One region of the Streptomyces sp. MCA2 genome, then DNA from elsewhere that is predicted to be linked to it. Evidence: riboswitches for the same ligand, from Rfam matches in the RefSeq annotation. Region 1 holds a riboswitch; each other region holds the start of a gene.

What was found. A riboswitch is a leader RNA that binds a small molecule or an ion and turns the genes downstream of it on or off. The one in region 1 is predicted to bind cyclic di-AMP.
Region 2: it holds a riboswitch for cyclic di-AMP, as region 1 does, so the genes downstream of both, M8I34_RS30525 (transglycosylase family protein) here and M8I34_RS25290 (M23 family metallopeptidase) in region 1, are expected to answer to the same signal.
Region 3: it holds a riboswitch for cyclic di-AMP, as region 1 does, so the genes downstream of both, M8I34_RS32870 (C40 family peptidase) here and M8I34_RS25290 (M23 family metallopeptidase) in region 1, are expected to answer to the same signal.
Region 4: it holds a riboswitch for cyclic di-AMP, as region 1 does, so the genes downstream of both, M8I34_RS27995 (C40 family peptidase) here and M8I34_RS25290 (M23 family metallopeptidase) in region 1, are expected to answer to the same signal.

What each region holds. Positions count from the first base shown of each region.
Region 1 covers NZ_JAMJFM010000033.1:17,610-22,033, forward strand. Annotated here, with positions in the region: gene M8I34_RS25280 (HPr family phosphocarrier protein) at 1-186, shown strand, start outside; gene M8I34_RS25285 (GntR family transcriptional regulator) at 495-1,184, opposite strand; gene M8I34_RS25290 (M23 family metallopeptidase) at 1,471-2,250, opposite strand; cyclic di-AMP (ydaO/yuaA leader) riboswitch at 2,264-2,419, opposite strand; gene M8I34_RS25295 (pitrilysin family protein) at 2,629-4,011, opposite strand; gene M8I34_RS25300 (pitrilysin family protein) at 4,050-4,424, opposite strand, start outside.
Region 2 covers NZ_JAMJFM010000046.1:24,362-28,785, forward strand. Annotated here, with positions in the region: gene M8I34_RS30515 (cytochrome P450) at 1-531, shown strand, start outside; gene M8I34_RS30520 (transglycosylase family protein) at 845-1,807, shown strand; cyclic di-AMP (ydaO/yuaA leader) riboswitch at 2,018-2,231, shown strand; gene M8I34_RS30525 (transglycosylase family protein) at 2,239-2,904, shown strand; gene eno (phosphopyruvate hydratase) at 3,246-4,424, shown strand, end outside.
Region 3 covers NZ_JAMJFM010000053.1:14,440-18,863, forward strand. Annotated here, with positions in the region: gene M8I34_RS32860 (ATP-dependent Clp protease proteolytic subunit) at 1-634, shown strand, start outside; gene M8I34_RS32865 (hypothetical protein) at 640-948, shown strand; cyclic di-AMP (ydaO/yuaA leader) riboswitch at 1,226-1,423, shown strand; gene M8I34_RS32870 (C40 family peptidase) at 1,428-1,901, shown strand; gene M8I34_RS32875 (LysE family translocator) at 2,035-2,703, opposite strand; gene M8I34_RS32880 (LysR family transcriptional regulator) at 2,775-3,689, shown strand; gene M8I34_RS32885 (8-amino-7-oxononanoate synthase) at 3,842-4,424, opposite strand, start outside.
Region 4 covers NZ_JAMJFM010000039.1:54,285-58,708, reverse strand. Annotated here, with positions in the region: gene pcrA (DNA helicase PcrA) at 1-2,249, opposite strand, end outside; cyclic di-AMP (ydaO/yuaA leader) riboswitch at 2,540-2,724, shown strand; gene M8I34_RS27995 (C40 family peptidase) at 2,732-3,880, shown strand; gene M8I34_RS27990 (hypothetical protein) at 4,066-4,419, opposite strand.

The DNA.
Region 1 (4,424 bases):
ATGACGATCGCCAAGGCTGATGGCAACCCCGTCAACGCGGCCTCCATGCTCGCGGTCCTGGGCCTGGGCGCCCAGGGCGGCGAGGAGATCGTGCTGGCCTCCGACGCCGAGGGCGCCGAGGAGGCACTCGACCGCCTGGCCAAGCTCGTCGCCGAGGGTCTCGAGGAGCTCCCCGAGACCGTCTGAGTCCGCCAGGACCTCTGCATGCGGCGGGGCCGTTTCCGTGTGCCGGAATCCGGTCGCTGCGCCTGTGGCCGGGATATCGATATATGCGCTCACCGCATGCGCCGTACGCATTACGGCACGGGGGAGCTAAATTCCGGGGGACCCGACATGCGCCGCAATACGCAAAGTATTTGGCGCGCACCCTTCTCCCTCCCTCTCCCGCTTGCCGCAAAACAGGCAGCGGAATTCGGGCTGAAGGCGGACCGAATAGAGAAAGCCGCCCCGGCTGCCGGAGAAATATTCGCACTTCTTTGTATACGGGGCCCTTGTTAAGGGCGGGCACGCGCCGTGTTGACGTGTGGTTTCGGATCCCTCACCTCCGTCTTGGCGGGGCGCCGCAGCCGGTACACCGGGAGTGAGCGCTCGACATGAGCCGCCATCAGGGCGCGGGCCCGCTCCGCGTCCCCCCGGGCCACCGCGTCCAGCACCGCACCGTGTTCGTCCCACGACTCCCCGGCCCGGGCCGGCAGTTCCACCACATACATCCACTCGATCTTGCGCCGCAGCTGAGTGAGCAAGGCCGTCAGACTGGGGCTGCCGGCCGCCTGGGCCAGCGTCTCGTGGAACCAGCCGTCCAGTTGGCGCAGATCGGCGGGGTTGCCATGACGGGCCCGCTCGCGGCCGAGCCGTACCAGACCACGGAGCACCTTGAGGTGAGCCGGGCTACGGCGGGCGGCCGCACGGGCGGCTCCCAGCGGCTCCAACAGGGCGCGGACGGCGAGGAGATCGGCGGCCTCCTGCTCGGTGGGCTCGGCGACACAGGCACCTGCGTGGTGGCGGGTGGTGACGAACCCTTCGGACTGCAACGTACGCAGCGCTTCACGGACCGGCACTCTGGAGACGCCGTACCGGGCCGCCAGGATCTCCTCGATCAGCCGGCTCCCCGGCACCAGCGCGCCGGAGACAATGTCGTCGCGAATCGCCGTGCACACCGCATGCGCGGAAATATGGCCTCGCATCTTCCGTGCCTCCGCCGTAATCCCCTGGAAACGCCGCCGGTCGGCGACTTTTCCGTGACTCTATTCGACGGGAACGGCTTTTCCGAAGGACTCCGGTTATTCATGGATATTTTTTGGCCAGCAGCCACGGGTTGCCGACGTATCGCGGGTCGCCGGCGTATCCGGTGCACGCACACCGCAGCCGCACACCGGATAACGCCGAAGCCCCGGCCGTGTGGCCGGGGCTTCCGTCGGATGCGCGGTGCGACGCGGGCCTGCGGGGCGCGCGGCCGGGCGAGGCCGGAGGTCAGGCGTTGACGCCGTGCGAGCGCAGGTAGGCGACCGGATCGATGTCCGAACCGTAGTCGGCGCCGGTACGGGCTTCGAAGTGCAGGTGCGGGCCGGTGGTGTTGCCGGTGGAGCCGGAGAGGCCGATCTGCTGGCCCGGGGTGACGTGCTGGCCGACCGAGACGCCGAGCGACGACAGGTGACCGTACTGGGTGTAGGTGCCGTCGTTCATCTTGATCACGATGTTGTTGCCGTACGCACCGCCCCAGCCGGCCTCGACGACGGTGCCCGAGCTGACCGCGTGGACGCTGGTGCCGGAGGCGGCGTGGAAGTCGATACCGGTGTGACTGCCCGAGGACCACAGGCCGCTGGAGGCCTTGTACGAGGTGGAGACGTAGGAGTCCGCGACGGGGGCGACGAAGGTGTTGAGGCGCTTGCGCTCCGCCTCACGGGCGGCGCGCTCCTTGGCCTTGCGGGCGGCTTCGACACGCTGCTTGGCCTCTTCGGCCTGCCTCTTGGCCACGGCCTCCGCCTTGGCCTTCGCGGCGGCGGCCTCGGCCTCTGCCTGCTGCGCGTCGGCCTGGGCCTCGACATGGTTGGCGAGCTCGTCGCCCAGCACGACGGCCCGCTGGAGACCGGTGTCGTGGGTGCGCGCCTCGTCCGTGGCCGCCAGCGCCGGCGAGGCCACGGAGGCGACAACGCCGCCGGCCGCGAGGGTGGCTATGCCGGCGATGCTGCGGGTCGTTCGAGCGGGGCGGTTCGCACGACGGTGCTTCCCGGTGGCACGGATGAACGCCATGTGGCTGGCTTGTCCTTTCCTTCCTTCTCGCCTACCGGGTTAGCTGACGGGTTCGGAGCAGGAAGGTCTCCTACGGGCTCCTCCGGAGAGGAGTCCGATTCACCCCAAGGGACACTGGGTCCCCGGCTCCCCTGGCTCGCGCCGTACGGGGACTCGGCGATGACTGCCCGGTGCCACTGTTGTGGCGGACTTGTGACGAACAGCCGGACCGACGCTAAACGGGGCAACTTTCAATCGGCAAACAGATCCGCTTTTTTGTGCGGGATGCCACAAGAACCGTGGCACCAGCCGCAATAAACCGGACATACAGCGGCTCCCGTGGCGCGAACGCCACGGGAGCCGCTTTGTCGATATATGACCTTCCGTCACATGGCGGGACTAACCGCCGACGACCGTCACCTCACCGATGCCCAGCGCCTTGATGGGCTCGGCGATCTGCGCCGCATCGCCCACCAGCACCGTCACCAGCCGGTCCATGGGGAAAGCGTTGACCGCCGCCGCCGTCGCCTCGACCGTGCCGGTCTCCGCGAGGCGGACGTACAACTGCGCCTGGAAGTCGTCCGGCAGGTGCTGTTCCACCTGGTCGGCGAGGGTGCCCGCGACGGCTGCCGCGGTCTCGTACTTCAGCGGCGCCACCCCGACGAGGTTCTGTACGGCGACGTCCCTCTCGTCGTCCGTCAGCCCCTCTGCCGCGAGGGTGCGCAGCACCTTCCACAGGTCCTCCAGCGCCGGGACGGTGGAGGCGGTGTCCACCGAGCCGCTGATGCCGAGCAGCGAGGCTCCCGTGGCCCCCTCAGGAGAGGTGGGGGCGGTGGAGCGGAGCACCTGGCCGAAGGCGCGCACCCCGTAGGTGTAGCCCTTCTCCTCCCTCAGGACACGGTCCAGACGGGAGGTGAGGGTGCCGCCCAGGCAGTACGTGCCGAGGACCTGCGCGGGCCACACCCGGTCGTGCCGGTCGGCACCGATACGGCCGAGGAGCAGCTGCGTCTGGACGGCTCCGGGGCGGTCCACGATCACCACGCGGCCGGTGTCGTCGGCGACGATCGGCGAGGCCTTCAGCGGCTCGCCCGTCGAGCCGCTCCAGGCGCCGAGGGTGTCGGCGAGCGCGGCGTCCAGGTCGACGCCGGTGAAGTCACCGACGATGACGGCAGTGGCCGTGGCGGGCCGTACATGGGCGTCGTAGAAGGCGCGGACGGCCCCGGCATCGACGCGTCCGACGGTCTCCTCGGTGCCCTGGCGCGGCCGCGACATCCGGGATGTGGCCGGGAACAGCTCCTTGGACAGCGCCATCGCGGCGCGCCGGGCCGGGTTGGCGAGCTCGTGCGGGATCTCGTCGAGACGGTTGCGCACCAGCCGCTCGATCTCGCTCTCCGGGAAGGCGGGCGCGCGCAGCGCGTCGGCGAGCAGCCCGAGCGCGCGGTGCAGCCGGGACGCCGGCACTTCGAGGGACACCCGTACACCCGGGTGGTCGGCGTGCGCGTCCAGTGTGGCGCCACAGCGCTCCAGCTCGGCGGCGAACTCCTCGGCGTCGTGCTTGTCGGTGCCCTCGGACAGGGCACGCGCCATGATCGTGGCGACGCCGTCCAGGCCCTCGGGCTCGGCGTCCAGCGGAGCGACGAGGTTGATCTCGACGGCGACGACCTGCTGGCCGGGGCGGTTGCTGGTCAGGAGCGTGAGCCCGTTGGGCAGTTGGCTGCGGCCGGGGGCCGGGAAGGCCCACGGCCTGGGCGCGCCGCCCTGGGGCTGGGGGTGAAAGTCCATGCTGCTCACGGGGGAATCGGCGTGGGTGGTGGCGTCGCTCACTGGTCCGCCTCCCCTTCCTCGGTGTCGGCGGCGTCGGTCGGCTCGTAGACGAGCACGGCGCGGTTGTCGGGGCGCAGCCGGGCCTTGGCGACCGCCTGCACCTCCTCGGGGGTGATGTCCAGGACGCGCTGCACGGCGGTCAGCGCGAGCTGCGGGTCGCCGAACAGGACGGCGAAGCGGCACAGTTCGTCGGCGCGGCCGCTGACCGTGGCCAGCCGGTCCAGCCATTCGCGCTCCAGCTGGGCCTGTGCCCGCTCCATCTCCTCCGGGGTCGGGCCCTCGGCGGCGAAGCGGGCCAGCTCCTCGTCGACGGCGCGCTCGATGCCGGGGACCTCCACGCCACCGGACGTCTTCACGTCCAGCCAGCCCAG
Region 2 (4,424 bases), on a different contig from region 1:
CTGCTCTTCGCCGGTTTCGAGACCACCGTCAACCTCATCGGCAACGGCATCTATGCGCTGCTGCGCCACCCCGCCCAGCGCGAGCTGCTCCAGAAGTCGCTGGCGGCGGGCGACACCGAGCTGCTCACCACCGGTATCGAGGAACTGCTCCGTTATGACGGGCCCGTGGAGCTGGCGACCTGGCGGTTCGCGACCGAGGAGCTGACGCTGGCCGGGCAGCGGATCGCGAAGGGCGACCCGGTCCTGGTGGTGCTGGCCGCCGCCGACCGCGACCCGGCACGCTTCGACGAGCCGGACGTCCTCGATCTGACCCGTCGTGACAACCAGCATCTGGGATACGGGCACGGCATCCACTACTGCCTGGGCGCGCCGCTCGCCCGGCTCGAAGGACAGGCCGCTCTGGCGACGCTGCTGAACCGGCTCCCGGACATCCGGCTTGCCGCGGAACCGGATGATTTGCGCTGGCGTGGCGGGCTCATCATGCGCGGACTGCGGTCGCTGCCGGTGGAGTTCGGGCCCGAGCGGCCCTGACCAGCGAAAAGGACAAATGTGACGCTGAGTCAGTCGTGTGACCTTTACGTGATCTCCACTACACCGACTTGTGACTACCCGTGACCCCGGCTACCTTTCGACCGACGATCGACGGCTTCACTCGATCGGCCGAAGCGGTGATGTGGGGGACCGGTGTAACGGTGTGCCTCGTGCGCGCCGGCCGGGCGGGTGACCCGTCGAGCAGCTCGACGAGCTCGTCGTACAACTCAACCGCCGCGCGAAAGGCATCCGCATGCGTTCCGGGAACGGCCGACATCGTCGCCCCCGTCAGGCACCGGCCATCTTTGTCACGGTGGGAGCGACCGGCGCCGGCATCGCCCTGCCCCTGCTCGGTGCGAGCGGCGCTCACGCCGCCGACACCGCGACCTGGGACAAGGTCGCCCAGTGCGAGAGCGGCGGCGTCTGGAGCGCGGCCTCGGGCAACGGCTACTACGGCGGGCTCCAGCTCACCCAGGAGCTGTGGGACACCTACGGCGGCGCGGCCTATGCCTCGCGCCCCGACCTCGCCAGCCGCTCCCAGCAGATCGCGGTGGCCCAGTCGATCCTCGACGCCCGCGGCCCGGACCAGTGGTCGAGCTGTGCGGTGAGCGCCGGTCTCGCCAAGGACGGGCGCGCGCCGGAGGTCGACCCGGGCAGCGTCGCCACCCCCTCGCCCGCCCCGTCGGACGCGGACGGGTCCTCGGACCCCTGGGACTCGTCCGGTTCGTCCGGCACGCACGGCGACCCGGACTCCGTCGGGCAGCAGCGCGACGAGCCCGGCGACGAGCCGTCCGATCCGGCGCCCTCGCCCGACGCCACGGACTCCGGCCGCTCCGGCGACGCGTCCACGAGCCCGGAGCCGTCCGACCCGGAGCCGTCCGACCCGACGCCGTCCGACCCGGCGACGCCGGACGACCGGGACGGCGGCCCGTCGCAGTCCGCCGACCCGTCCGACGGGGGCAGCCGTCCGGACACGACCGGCACCCCGCAGGAGAAGCCCGCCAAGGGCAAGCACCGCGGCGGCGCGGGCGACGACGAGGACAGGTCCGCCGGCGGCCGGCATGCCTCGCGGGGCGATGACGCGCACCGCACGGGCCCGGCGGCCGACGGCGACTACACCGTGCGGCCGGGTGACACGCTGTCAGCCATCGCCCAGGCCCACCGGCTGCCCGGTGGCTGGGCCGCGCTCTACGAGGGCAACGAGGGCGTCATCGGCTCCGACGCCGACCTGATCAAGCCGGGCCAACTGCTCGATCTGGGGCACAAGGAAGGGTAGTTCGCCACCTTCGCCCGCTTTTGGGGAAAGTGAGACAAGGCTCTCGTTGACTCCGGTGAACCCCGGTTCGTCCCACCTCGTGGAACCGGGGTTCACCTGCGGATATGTGACCTAGCCGTGATCAAAAACGGTCAACTTGGTTCACATGATGGGGTTTGAACCCCAGGGCGGTTACTGCTTAACGTCAGGACCGCTCGCCAAAGCGGGCCCTTTGATCACACGCCGAATCCTGCCGGTGATCGGAGGCACTTGACGCGCAAGCGCCGAAGGCAGGAGCGGGGGACCCAAGGTACGTGCCGGCCCCACCCGTGAAAGCGGGTCAACCGGCTTGGGGTGAAGCCACGTGCGCCACGCGCACGCGGCCGGGCGACTTCTCACAGCCCGAACCCGACAGCTCACCTCGTAGGCGTCGGTGAGGAAACGAACGAACCATGCTGATCATCAAGGGCAAGCACCGTCGTCCCTCCAAGGCCGTCCGCGTCGCCACCCTCGCCGGCATCGCCGGTGCTGCCGTGGCCGTCCCGCTGATGGGCGCCACCTCCGCCTCTGCCGCCTCCGTGGCCACCTGGGACAAGGTCGCCCAGTGTGAGTCCGGCGGCAACTGGTCGATCAACACCGGTAACGGCTACTACGGTGGCCTCCAGTTCTCCAACTCCAGCTGGGCCGCCGCCGGTGGCACCCAGTACGCGGCGCGCGCCGACCTGGCCAGCAAGTCCCAGCAGATCGCCGCCGCCGAGAAGCTCCTCGCCATCCAGGGCCCGGGTGCCTGGTCCTGCGCCGGTGCCGGCAACCTGACCTCCGGTGGCCCGGCCGCCGACGTCGACACCTCCGGCTCCGCGCAGACCAAGTCCGCGCCGCAGCAGGACCAGGGCAAGACCGAGGCGAAGAAGGCCCCGGCCGCCCCCGAGCAGCACGCCTCGCGCTCGACCGAGCGCAAGTCCATGGGCCACGGCAACTACACCGTCAAGGCGGGCGACACCCTCGCCAAGATCGCCAAGGCCCACGGCAGCGACTGGAAGTCGGTCTACAAGGCCAACAAGTCGGTCATCGGCGGCAACCCGAACCTGATCTTCCCGGGTCAGAAGCTCAACGTCTGAGTCCCTCCCTCTCCGGGACGCGGGCGGGCCCGAGCGGCGGGCCCCCTTCCCCCGTGAGACCGCCCCGCCCCGGCGCGCCCTTCCCCCGAGCGCGCCGGGGCGGGGTTTCTTCTGCCCGGGCCGAGACCGGACCGCGCCCGGGCAGACGCCGCCGGGCCCGAGGCCGGACCGACGCCGGGCCGCGACCGCACGCCGCCGACCGCTCCCGCTCGGCGAATGTTCCCGTTCGGCGAACAATGCGGCCAAACGCCCGTGAACTGGGTCTTCAGAGGGCTTTGCACGGCTTTCCATCCCACAGAGCGGGCCAAGGGCAGGCGGACGAGCCCGGGGCCGTTAGGCTCATGCGCAGAACGCCAGACACCCACGAAGGAGACAACGTGCCGTCGATCGACGTCGTCGTAGCCCGCGAAATTCTCGACTCGCGAGGTAATCCCACGGTCGAGGTCGAGGTCGGCCTCGACGACGGCAGCACCGGCCGTGCCGCCGTCCCGTCCGGTGCCTCCACCGGCGCCTTCGAGGCCATCGAGCTCCGCGACGGCGACCCGAACCGCTACCTGGGCAAGGGCGTGGAGAAGGCCGTCCTGGCCGTCATCGAGCAGATCGGCCCGGAGCTCGTCGGCTACGACGCGACCGAGCAGCGGCTGATCGACCAGGCCATGTTCGACCTGGACGCCACCGACAACAAGGGCTCGCTCGGCGCCAACGCCATCCTCGGCGTCTCCCTCGCCGTCGCGCACGCCGCCTCCGAGGCCAGCGACCTCCCGCTGTTCCGCTACCTCGGTGGCCCGAACGCGCACGTCCTGCCCGTCCCGATGATGAACATCCTGAACGGCGGCTCGCACGCCGACTCCAACGTGGACATCCAGGAGTTCATGATCGCCCCGATCGGCGCGGAGTCCTTCTCCGAGGCGCTGCGCTGGGGCGCCGAGGTCTACCACACCCTCAAGAAGGTCCTGAAGACCAAGGGTCTGGCCACCGGCCTCGGCGACGAGGGCGGCTTCGCCCCGAACCTGGGCTCCAACCGCGAGGCCCTCGACCTCATCCTCGAGGCCATCAAGGAAGCCGGTTACGCCCCCGGCCAGGACATCGCGCTCGCGCTGGACGTCGCCGCCTCCGAGTTCTACAAGGACGGCAAGTACCAGTTCGAGGGCAAGGACCGCTCGGCCGCCGAGATGACCGAGTACTACGAGGAGCTGGTGGCGGCCTACCCGCTCGTCTCCATCGAGGACCCGCTGTTCGAGGACGACTGGGCCGGCTGGAAGGTCATCACCGACAAGCTCGGCGCCAAGGTCCAGCTCGTCGGCGACGACCTGTTCGTCACCAACCCCGAGCGCCTCGCCCGTGGCATCGAGGAGGGCTCCGCCAACGCGCTGCTGGTGAAGGTCAACCAGATCGGCTCGCTGACCGAGACCCTGGACGCCGTCGAGCTGGCCCAGCGCAACGGCTTCAAGTGCATGATGTCGCACCGCTCCGGTGAGACCGAGGACGTCACCATCGCCGACCTCGCCGTCGCCACCAAC
Region 3 (4,424 bases), on a different contig from region 1:
GCTGCGACCGACGGCCCGCTATGTCCTTCCGGAGTTCACCGAGCGCACCTCACAGGGGACGCGCACCATGGACCCGTATTCCAAGCTGCTCAGCGAGCGCATCGTCTTCCTGGGCACCCCGATCGACGACGCCTCCGCCAATGACGTGATGGCGCAGTTCATGCACCTCGAACACGCCGCGCCCGAGCAGGACATCTCGCTCTACATCAACTCCCCCGGCGGCTCGTTCACCGCGATGACCGCCATCTACGACACGATGAACTTCGTGTCGTGCGACGTGGAGACCGTCTGCCTGGGGCAGGCCGCCTCCTCCGCCGCCGTACTGCTGGCCGCCGGCGCGCCCGGCAAGCGGCTGGCACTGCCCGGGGCCCGGATCCTGATCCACCAGCCGTCGTTCAGCGAACCGGTCCAGGGGCAGGCCACCGATCTCCAGATCCAGGCGGAGGAGATGCTGCGCACCCGCGACGTGCTGGAGGAGATGCTGGCCAGGCACACCGGCCAGCCCCGCGAGCGGATCGCCGCCGATATCGAACGCGACAAGATCTTCGACGCCCTCGCCGCTCAGGAGTACGGCCTGATCGACGGACTCACCCGCAACCGCAAGCAGTCGGTCCGTGGGCCCGTGGCGCGGTGAGCCCGATGCTGCCCCCCGAACCGCCGCCGCTGCCCGCACTGACCCGCGCCGAGGGCGAGCTGATCGACAGCTATCTGGAGGTGATCGACCTGCTGGGCCGGATCAACCCCACCCGCTGCGGTGGCACCTACAGCGGACTGCGCGCCGCCCAGGCCCTGGTGGGCAAGGCGACCCGCCTACGGGACGCGCTGACACTGATGCACAGCCGGGGCGAGAGCGAGGTGCACCGCGGAACGCTGACCCGGGCACTGCGGGTGCTGGACGGCGAACGCCGGACCGGGCTGGTGACGGTGCCGCCACCCGAGGAAATCTGACGCGACACGCGCCGGAGGCTGCACATACGGCGTAGCGTCCGCGCCCGATGTGGGGAGGTGACGAATTGCGCGGGGCGGACACATTTTCTCCGGCCCTTGATGTTTCGCCCCTGGTCCGGGGGGTGCAAGACCCCGCGCCGCGGCAGCTGAGGGAACAAATCTAACCATTCGGGTCAATTGTGACCCATCTCACATACGGCATTTTCAGCTCGGAATTCGGGTGCTGGGTGCGTGACGATCCCTTCGACGACAAGACCCCGCCACAGCGACGGGGCGGTCCGGACGGGCGCCTAATCCCGCCGCCGTGCCGGATTCCGGTCGACGATGTGGATCGGCGGGAGCGGAGGACCCGAGCAGAGCGGGGCCCGGCCTTCACGGCCGAGGGCTCCTTGGGGTGAAGCCGTGCATACGGCCGGGCATCTTCGCCTGCCCGAACCCGACAGGTCTTCCTTCGCAGGCGGCTGACGAAGGGTTTGCGCATGACCGTGCGCATGCATACGCCGAATCTGCTGGCGCGCGCCGGCACCGTCACCGCTCTGACGCTGGTCACCCTCGGCGGGACCACCATGGCTCCAGGAGCGGCCGGGAACGCCGAAGCCGCGTCCGTATCCGTCCATGCGCTGCGGATCGCGGCTTCCAAGGGAGGATCTCCGTACCGGTACGGCGCCCAAGGGCCGCACGCCTTCGACTGTTCCGGGCTGACGGTGTACTCGTTCAAGCGCGCCGGGCGGGCCCTGCCACGCACCGCCGCCGCGCAGTACAGCCGCACCCGGCACATCCCGGCCTCCTCGCGCCGCCGCGGTGACCTGGTCTTCTTCCACTCGCGCAGCGGTATTTACCACGTCGGTATCTACGCGGGCCGGGGCCGGATGTGGCATGCGCCCAAGGCCGGGAGCGTCGTGCGGCTGGAACGGATCTGGAGCCGCTCGGTCTGGTACGGGCGGGTGCACTGACCTGGCCGTTCATCTCACGATCGGTGAATTGTCGCCGCCGGGTTCGTGCCGGTGGGCGCCGAGGTGCTGAGGTGCCGCACGGCGGTCGTGGCTGTCGTGGACCGGCCGGAGAAGGTTCGGTTGTGCGCCGCCCTCAGGCGAGCGCCAGCTCCACCAGCAGGATGCCTCCCAGCGCCGTGAGCAGCGCCCCGGTGGTGGCCTCCAGGGCACGGGCCACCCGCGGGCGGCGCAGCCAGACGCCCAGCCGGTCGACGAGCAGCGCGACGGCGGGGAACCACACCAGTGCCATGGCGACGACCATCGTCGCGAGCAGCAGCGTCCGGGGCAGCGCGGGCTGTCCCGCCGGGACGAACTGCGGGAGCAGGCTGAGGAAGAGAACAGGGGCCTTGGGGTTGAGCGCATTGGTCAAAAAGCCCTGCCGCAGGCTCTGCGTGGTGCCCAGCAGAGCGGCGGGCCGGGGGCCGTCGGCCGGTGCGGTGCCGGCCGGGCCGTCGGTACCGTCCGTGGTGGCCGCCCGGCGGCGGAAGGCCGCGGCCAGGGCGCGGACACCGAGGTACAACAGGTAGCCGCCGCCGAGGAGTTGGACGGCTCCGAAGAGTGTGGGCACGGCGACCAGCACCGCCGCGAGCCCGGCCACCGCCAGGGCGGTGTGCACCAGCAGCCCGCCCGCGACTCCGACGGCGGTCGCCACCCCCGCCCGGCGCGAGTCGAGCGCATTGCGCACCACGACCGCGAAGTCCGCGCCCGGCATGGCGACCATGCCCGCGGCGACTCCGGTGAAGGCGATCAGCTGTCCGTCCATGAGTGCAGCATCGCCGGTCCGAGCCTTTAATAGGTATTGGCAATGTTCTTGGAGAGCCTAAAGAGATTCTTATGTACGACCCCACACGGCTGGCCGCCCTGGTAGCGGTGGCGGAGGCCGGTTCGATCACCCGGGCCGCCACCCGGCTGGGCTACACCGCTCCCGCGCTCTCCCAGCAGCTCGCCAAGCTGGAGCGGGAGGCCGGGACGGCGCTCCTGGTGCGCCACCATCGCGGGGCTCGGCTGACGGCCGCCGGTGAGCTGCTGCTGGTACGGGCCCGGCGGGTCCTGGACGAGCTGGATCAGGCGCGGCACGAGCTGTCCCGGCTGGCGGGGCTGTCCGGCGGCCGGCTGCGGGTCGGCACGTTCATGACCGCCGGCACGCATCTGCTGCCGCCCGCGCTCAGCGCGTTCCGGCGGGCGCACCCCGATGTGGAGCTGAGCGTGACGGAGTACGTACCGCCGCAGGCGACCGCGGCGGTGGCGCTGGGCGAGGTCGATCTGGCGCTGACACATGAGTATGTGCCGGGCGAGGCGATGCCGGCGCCGGAGGGAGTGCGCCTGGAACCGCTGCTGACCGAGGAGCTGGTGCTGGTCACGGCGCCCGGCCATGCCCTCTCGGCGGGCTCCGGACGACTGCCGCTCGCCGAGCTGGCCGGTCAGCCGCTGGTCAGCATGGCGCCGGCCAATCCCAACCGGCGGGAGGTGGAGTCGGCGCTGGCGGCCGCCGGGGCCAGTGAAGCGGTGCGCTGTGAGTCGCCGAGCTATGCCGTGGTGTGCGCGCTGGTGAGCGCGGGGCTCGGGGTGGCGGTGGTTCCGGAGATGGTGGCGGAGGGGTCGATGACACCGCTGGGGGTCCGCCGGCTGGACCCACCGGAGCTGCACCGCCGGATCTCGGTGGCCTACCGCCCCGGCGGCACCCCGGCCGCCGACACCTTGCGGGCCCTGCTGCGCGGGGCCTTCACCCGCCACTCCCCCGCGCCGTGACGACGGACGGCCGCGGCGGACGGACGGCCGCGGCGGACGGACGGTCTCACGGACGGACAGTTCCGCGGACAGACGGCACAGGGGCCAGACGGTTCCGCGGACGGCGGCCTGCCGCGGGGCCGGCCGCCGTACCGCTCCGCACGGTCGCCGGCTCAGCCCGTCGGCGCCGTGGCCACGATCGTGCCGACCGCCCGGTCGAGCTGAGCAGCCGTCAGGTCCGCGCGGGCGGTGAGCCGCAGCCGGGAGATCCCGTCGGGCACGGACGGCGGCCGGAAGCAGCCGACCGCGAGCCCGGCCGCACGGCAGTCGGCGGCCCACCGGAGCGCCGCTTCCGGCGAGGGGGCACGTACGGAGACCACGGCCGCGTCCGGGCGTACCGCCGTCAGACCCGCCGCGGTGAGCCGCTCGTGCAGCCCCTGAGCGATCCGCACGGCCCGGGTGGCGCGCTGCGGTTCACGGCGCAGCAGCCGTAGCGCCGCGAGGGCACCGCCCGCCGCCGCCGGGGCGAGACCGGTGTCGAAGATGAACGAACGGGCGGTGTTGACCAGATGCTCGATGACCCGGGCCGGTCCGAGCACCACACCGCCCTGGGAGCCGAGCGACTTGGAGAGCGTCATGGTGGCCACCACATCACCGTCACCCGCGAGTCCGGCCGCCCACAGCGCGCCACGGCCCCCTTCGCCCAGCACCCCCAGGCCGTGTGCGTCGTCGACGAGCAGCCCGGCTCCCCGTGTC
Region 4 (4,424 bases), on a different contig from region 1:
TTGGCGCGCGACGACGACAGTGCGCCGCCGAAGCCGCCGCCTCCGCTGCCCGCCGACATACCGCCCATCGACGCGGACGGCGTCGCCGGGCCCGTCCGCTTCCACTCCACGTAGTCGCCCGGGATCTCCTCCAGGAACCGGGAGGGCGGGTTGTACGAGGGCTGGCCCCAGGCGCTGCGCATCGTCGAGCGGGTGATGTAGAGCCGCTCGCGGGCGCGGGTGATGCCGACATAGGCGAGCCGGCGCTCCTCCTCCAGCTCCTTGGTCTGGCCCAGCGAGCGCATGTGCGGGAAGACGCCGTCCTCCAGGCCGGTCAGGAAGACCGTCGGGAACTCCAGGCCCTTGGCGGTGTGCAGCGTCATGAGGGTGATCACGCCGCTGCCCTCCTCGTCCTCGTCCGGGATCTGGTCGGAGTCGGCGACCAGCGCGACCTGCTCCAGGAAGTCGGAGAGGGTGCCCGGATTGTCTTCGCCACGCTCCTGCTCGAACTCCAGGGCCACGGCGGCGAGTTCCTGGAGGTTCTCGATCCGGGTCTCGTCCTGCGGGTCGGTGGAGGCCTGGAGTTCGGCGAGGTAGCCCGTGCGCTCCAGGACCGCTTCCAGGATCGTGGCGGGTCCGGCCTTGGACTCCACGATGGTGCGCAGCTCCTCCATGAGGACGTTGAAGCGCTTGACGGCGTTGGCGGAGCGGGCCGCCATGCCGTACGCCTCGTCGACCCGCCGCAGCGCCTGCGGGAAGGTGATCTTCTCGCGCAGCGACAGGGCGTCGATCATCGCCTCGGCGCGGTCGCCGATGCCGCGCTTGGGGACGTTCAGGATGCGGCGGAGCGGGACGGTGTCCTCGGGGTTGGCGAGCACCCGCAGGTACGCGAGGACGTCGCGGACCTCCTTGCGCTCGTAGAAGCGGACGCCGCCGACGACCTTGTAGGGCAGCCCGACCCGGATGAAGATCTCTTCGAAGACACGGGACTGGGCGTTGGTGCGGTAGAACACGGCGACATCGCCGGCCTTGGCGTCACCGGCATCCGTCAGCCGGTCGATCTCGTCGGCGACGAACTGGGCCTCGTCGTGCTCGGTGTCGGCGACATAGCCGGTGATCTTGGGGCCGGCGCCGGCGTCGGTCCAGAGGTTCTTGGGGCGGCGGTTCTCGTTGCGCTCGATGACCGCGTTGGCGGCGGAGAGGATCGTCTGCGAGGAGCGGTAGTTCTGCTCCAGCAGAATCGTCGTCGCGTCCGGGTAGTCCTCCTCGAACTGGAGGATGTTGCGGATCGTGGCGCCGCGGAAGGCGTAGATCGACTGGTCGGCGTCACCGACGACGCACAGCTCGGCGGCGGATTCGGCGGGGCCGACCAGCTCGCGGACGAGGGTGTACTGGGCGTGGTTGGTGTCCTGGTACTCGTCGACGAGGACGTGGCGGAAGCGGCGGCGGTAGTGGTCGGCGACATCGGGGAAGGCCTGGAGCAGGTTGACCGTCGTCATGATGATGTCGTCGAAGTCCAGGGCGTTGGCCTCGCGCAGCCGCGCCTGGTACATGGCATACGCCTCGGCCAAGGTCTTCTCGAAACCGTCGGCGGCCGTCCCGGCGAAGGTCTCCTCGTCGATGAGCTCGTTCTTGAGGTTGGAGATCTTCGCGCTGAAGGACTTGGGCGGGTAGCGCTTGGGGTCCAGATCCAGATCACGGCAGACCAGGGCCATCAGGCGCTTGGAGTCGGCGGCGTCGTAGATCGAGAAGGAGGACGTGAAGCCCAGCTTCTTGGACTCGCGGCGCAGGATGCGGACGCAGGCGCTGTGGAAGGTGGAGACCCACATGGCGTTGGCGCGCGGGCCGACGAGCTCCTCGACACGCTCCTTCATCTCACCGGCGGCCTTGTTCGTGAACGTGATCGCGAGGATCTGGCCGGGGTGGACATGGCGCTCGGCGAGCAGATGCGCGATGCGGTGGGTCAGCACCCGGGTCTTGCCGGAGCCGGCGCCGGCGACGATCAGCAGCGGGCCGCCGGTATGCACCACGGCGGCCTTCTGCTCGTCGTTGAGCCCCTCCAGCAGCGTCGCCGGGTCGAGGGCGGGACGGGCGGCGCCGTCGCGGTAGAACGCCTCTCTGGGGGCGGGCGCGTCGAACCGCCCGCCGAAGAGGTCGGCGGGGATCTCCTCCGGGGCCGGGCCGTGCTCGTCCTCGGGAGGCGGCTGGTGCTCCTCCTCGCCCTTGTGGCCGAGGTCCGCCAGGAAGCTGTCGTCAAAGAGGCTGCTCATCGCCCACCGAGTCTAGGCTGCCGCACTGACAGCCCGCCGCGGAGTAGGCAATTGCGGGACGCATACGGAGCGGGCCGTGGCGCCGCGGCAGGTCAGGAGGCCGGGCCCTTCACAGACCGGGCACCGCGTCGTCTACCCGAATCCGACATCTGCCACAACAACCCCCGCATCGCGTTCAGGTCACGAAAAGGTTTCGGGCATATCGAACATCAGCCTTCACAGGAGCCACACGAGTTGGCTAACGTCCTCGCTCAGGCAGCCCGCCTCCCCGTGGACGACAGCGTCCGCACGGGCCGCCCACGCCGAGTCCGGCCCTGCCCTGAGGCATCCGGAGCCGGGGACCCACCAGCACCACCGGGGTGAATCGATCCGGGCAGCCGCCGTCGGCGGAGGTCCGGACCGTAGGGCAAGCCTTCCGTCAGCGACACCGCCCGAACCCGACAGCTAACCCGGTAGGCGGTCCACGGAAGGAGTCGCCGGCCTTGGCGTCGCATCGCAAGCCGCGCACCAGCATTCTCGCCTCACCCGGAGGCCGTCGTACGGCGGTCGGACTCACCACCGCCGCCCTCGCCTCGGCCACGCTGCTCTCGCAGTCCGCCAACGCGGCACCCCGGGCGCCCAAGCCCGGCATCGAAGAGGTCAAGCAGAAGGTCGACGGCCTCTACCACGAGGCCGAGGTGGCCACCCAGAAGTACAACGCCGTCAAGGAGCGCGCCGACGCCCAGCGCGACACCGTGGACGGCCTGCTCGACGCCGCCGCCAAGCGCGCCGAGAAGATGAACGAGTCCCGGCGCATGCTGGGCACCTTCGCCTCCGCGCAGTACCGCACCGGCGGCCTGAACCCGACGGCGCAGCTGATGCTCGCCAAGGACCCGCAGCAGTTCTTCGACCGCAGCCACCTCATGGAGCGGATGACCGGCCGGCAGAAGCAGGCCGTCTCCGACTACCAGGAGCAGCAGGCGGCGGCCGCCCGGCAGCGCGCGGAGGCGTCCCGCAGCCTGGAGCGGCTCCAGACGTCGCAGGCCTCCCTCAAGGAGTCCAAGCGGTCCGTGCAGGGCAAGCTGGCCGAGGCCCGGCAGCTGCTGTCCCGGCTGACCGCCCAGGAGAAGGCGCGGATGGCGGAGCTGGAGCGCCGCAAGGAGGCGGCTGCCAAGCGCAAGGCCGAGGAGGAGGCGCGCAAGCAGCAGGAGCGGGAGCGACAGCGGCAGCACGACGGCGGTGGCCCGTCCGGCGGGCAGACCGGTGGCGGCACCGACGACGGCTCCACCGGAGGTTCGTCCTCCGCCAAGGCCGAGAAGGCGCTCGCCTTCGCCCGCGCCCAGACGGGCAAGCCGTACGTCTGGGGCGCCACCGGCCCCAGCTCCTACGACTGCTCGGGGCTGACCCAGGCGGCGTGGAAGGCGGCCGGCGTCGATCTGCCGCGGACCACCTGGGACCAGGTCAAGGTCGGCCAGCGGATCGCCACCAAGGATCTCAAGCCCGGTGACCTGGTCTTCTTCTACGACGACATCAGCCACGTGGGCATGTACATAGGCGGCGGCAAGATGATCCACGCCCCGCACCCGGGCGCCAACGTCCGGGAGGAGTCGATCTACTACATGCCGATCTACGGGAGCGTCCGCCCGGGCTGAGGCCCCGCTCCCCCTCAGGCCACCCCCCACGGTCACCCCCCACACGCCACCGCGCGGCCGTCGCCTCCCGAAACGGAGTGCGAGGACCGCGCGGTGTGCTGTGGAGGGGCGTTCTTCCCGGGTGCCGCGGAGGGGTGTTCATCCCGGAGCGCGGGGCCCTGTTACCGCGCCGCCGGCCGCTCCGCTCAGGTCCAGAGCACCGCGATGAAGATGTTGGCCACCGTCAGCGCGCCGACCGCGCCGAAGACCGGCTTGGCGACGCTCTCCTCGTCCCGCTTGACGTAGACCAGCGCCAGGATGACCACCAGAACGGCCATCTTGATGCCGAGCTTGATGTTGTTGAGGCTGTGGTCCTGGGCCTGGTTGAGGCCGACCAGCACGATGCCGGTGACCAGCATCGTCAGCGCACCGTGCAGCATCGCGGGCACAAAGCGGGCGGTGCCCGCGCTCATCGCCTTCATCTGGGTCAGAAAGCCGCCCAGCAGGGAGGCGATGCCGATGATGTGCAGGCCGACGAAGATATTGATTACTACGTCCATAGTGC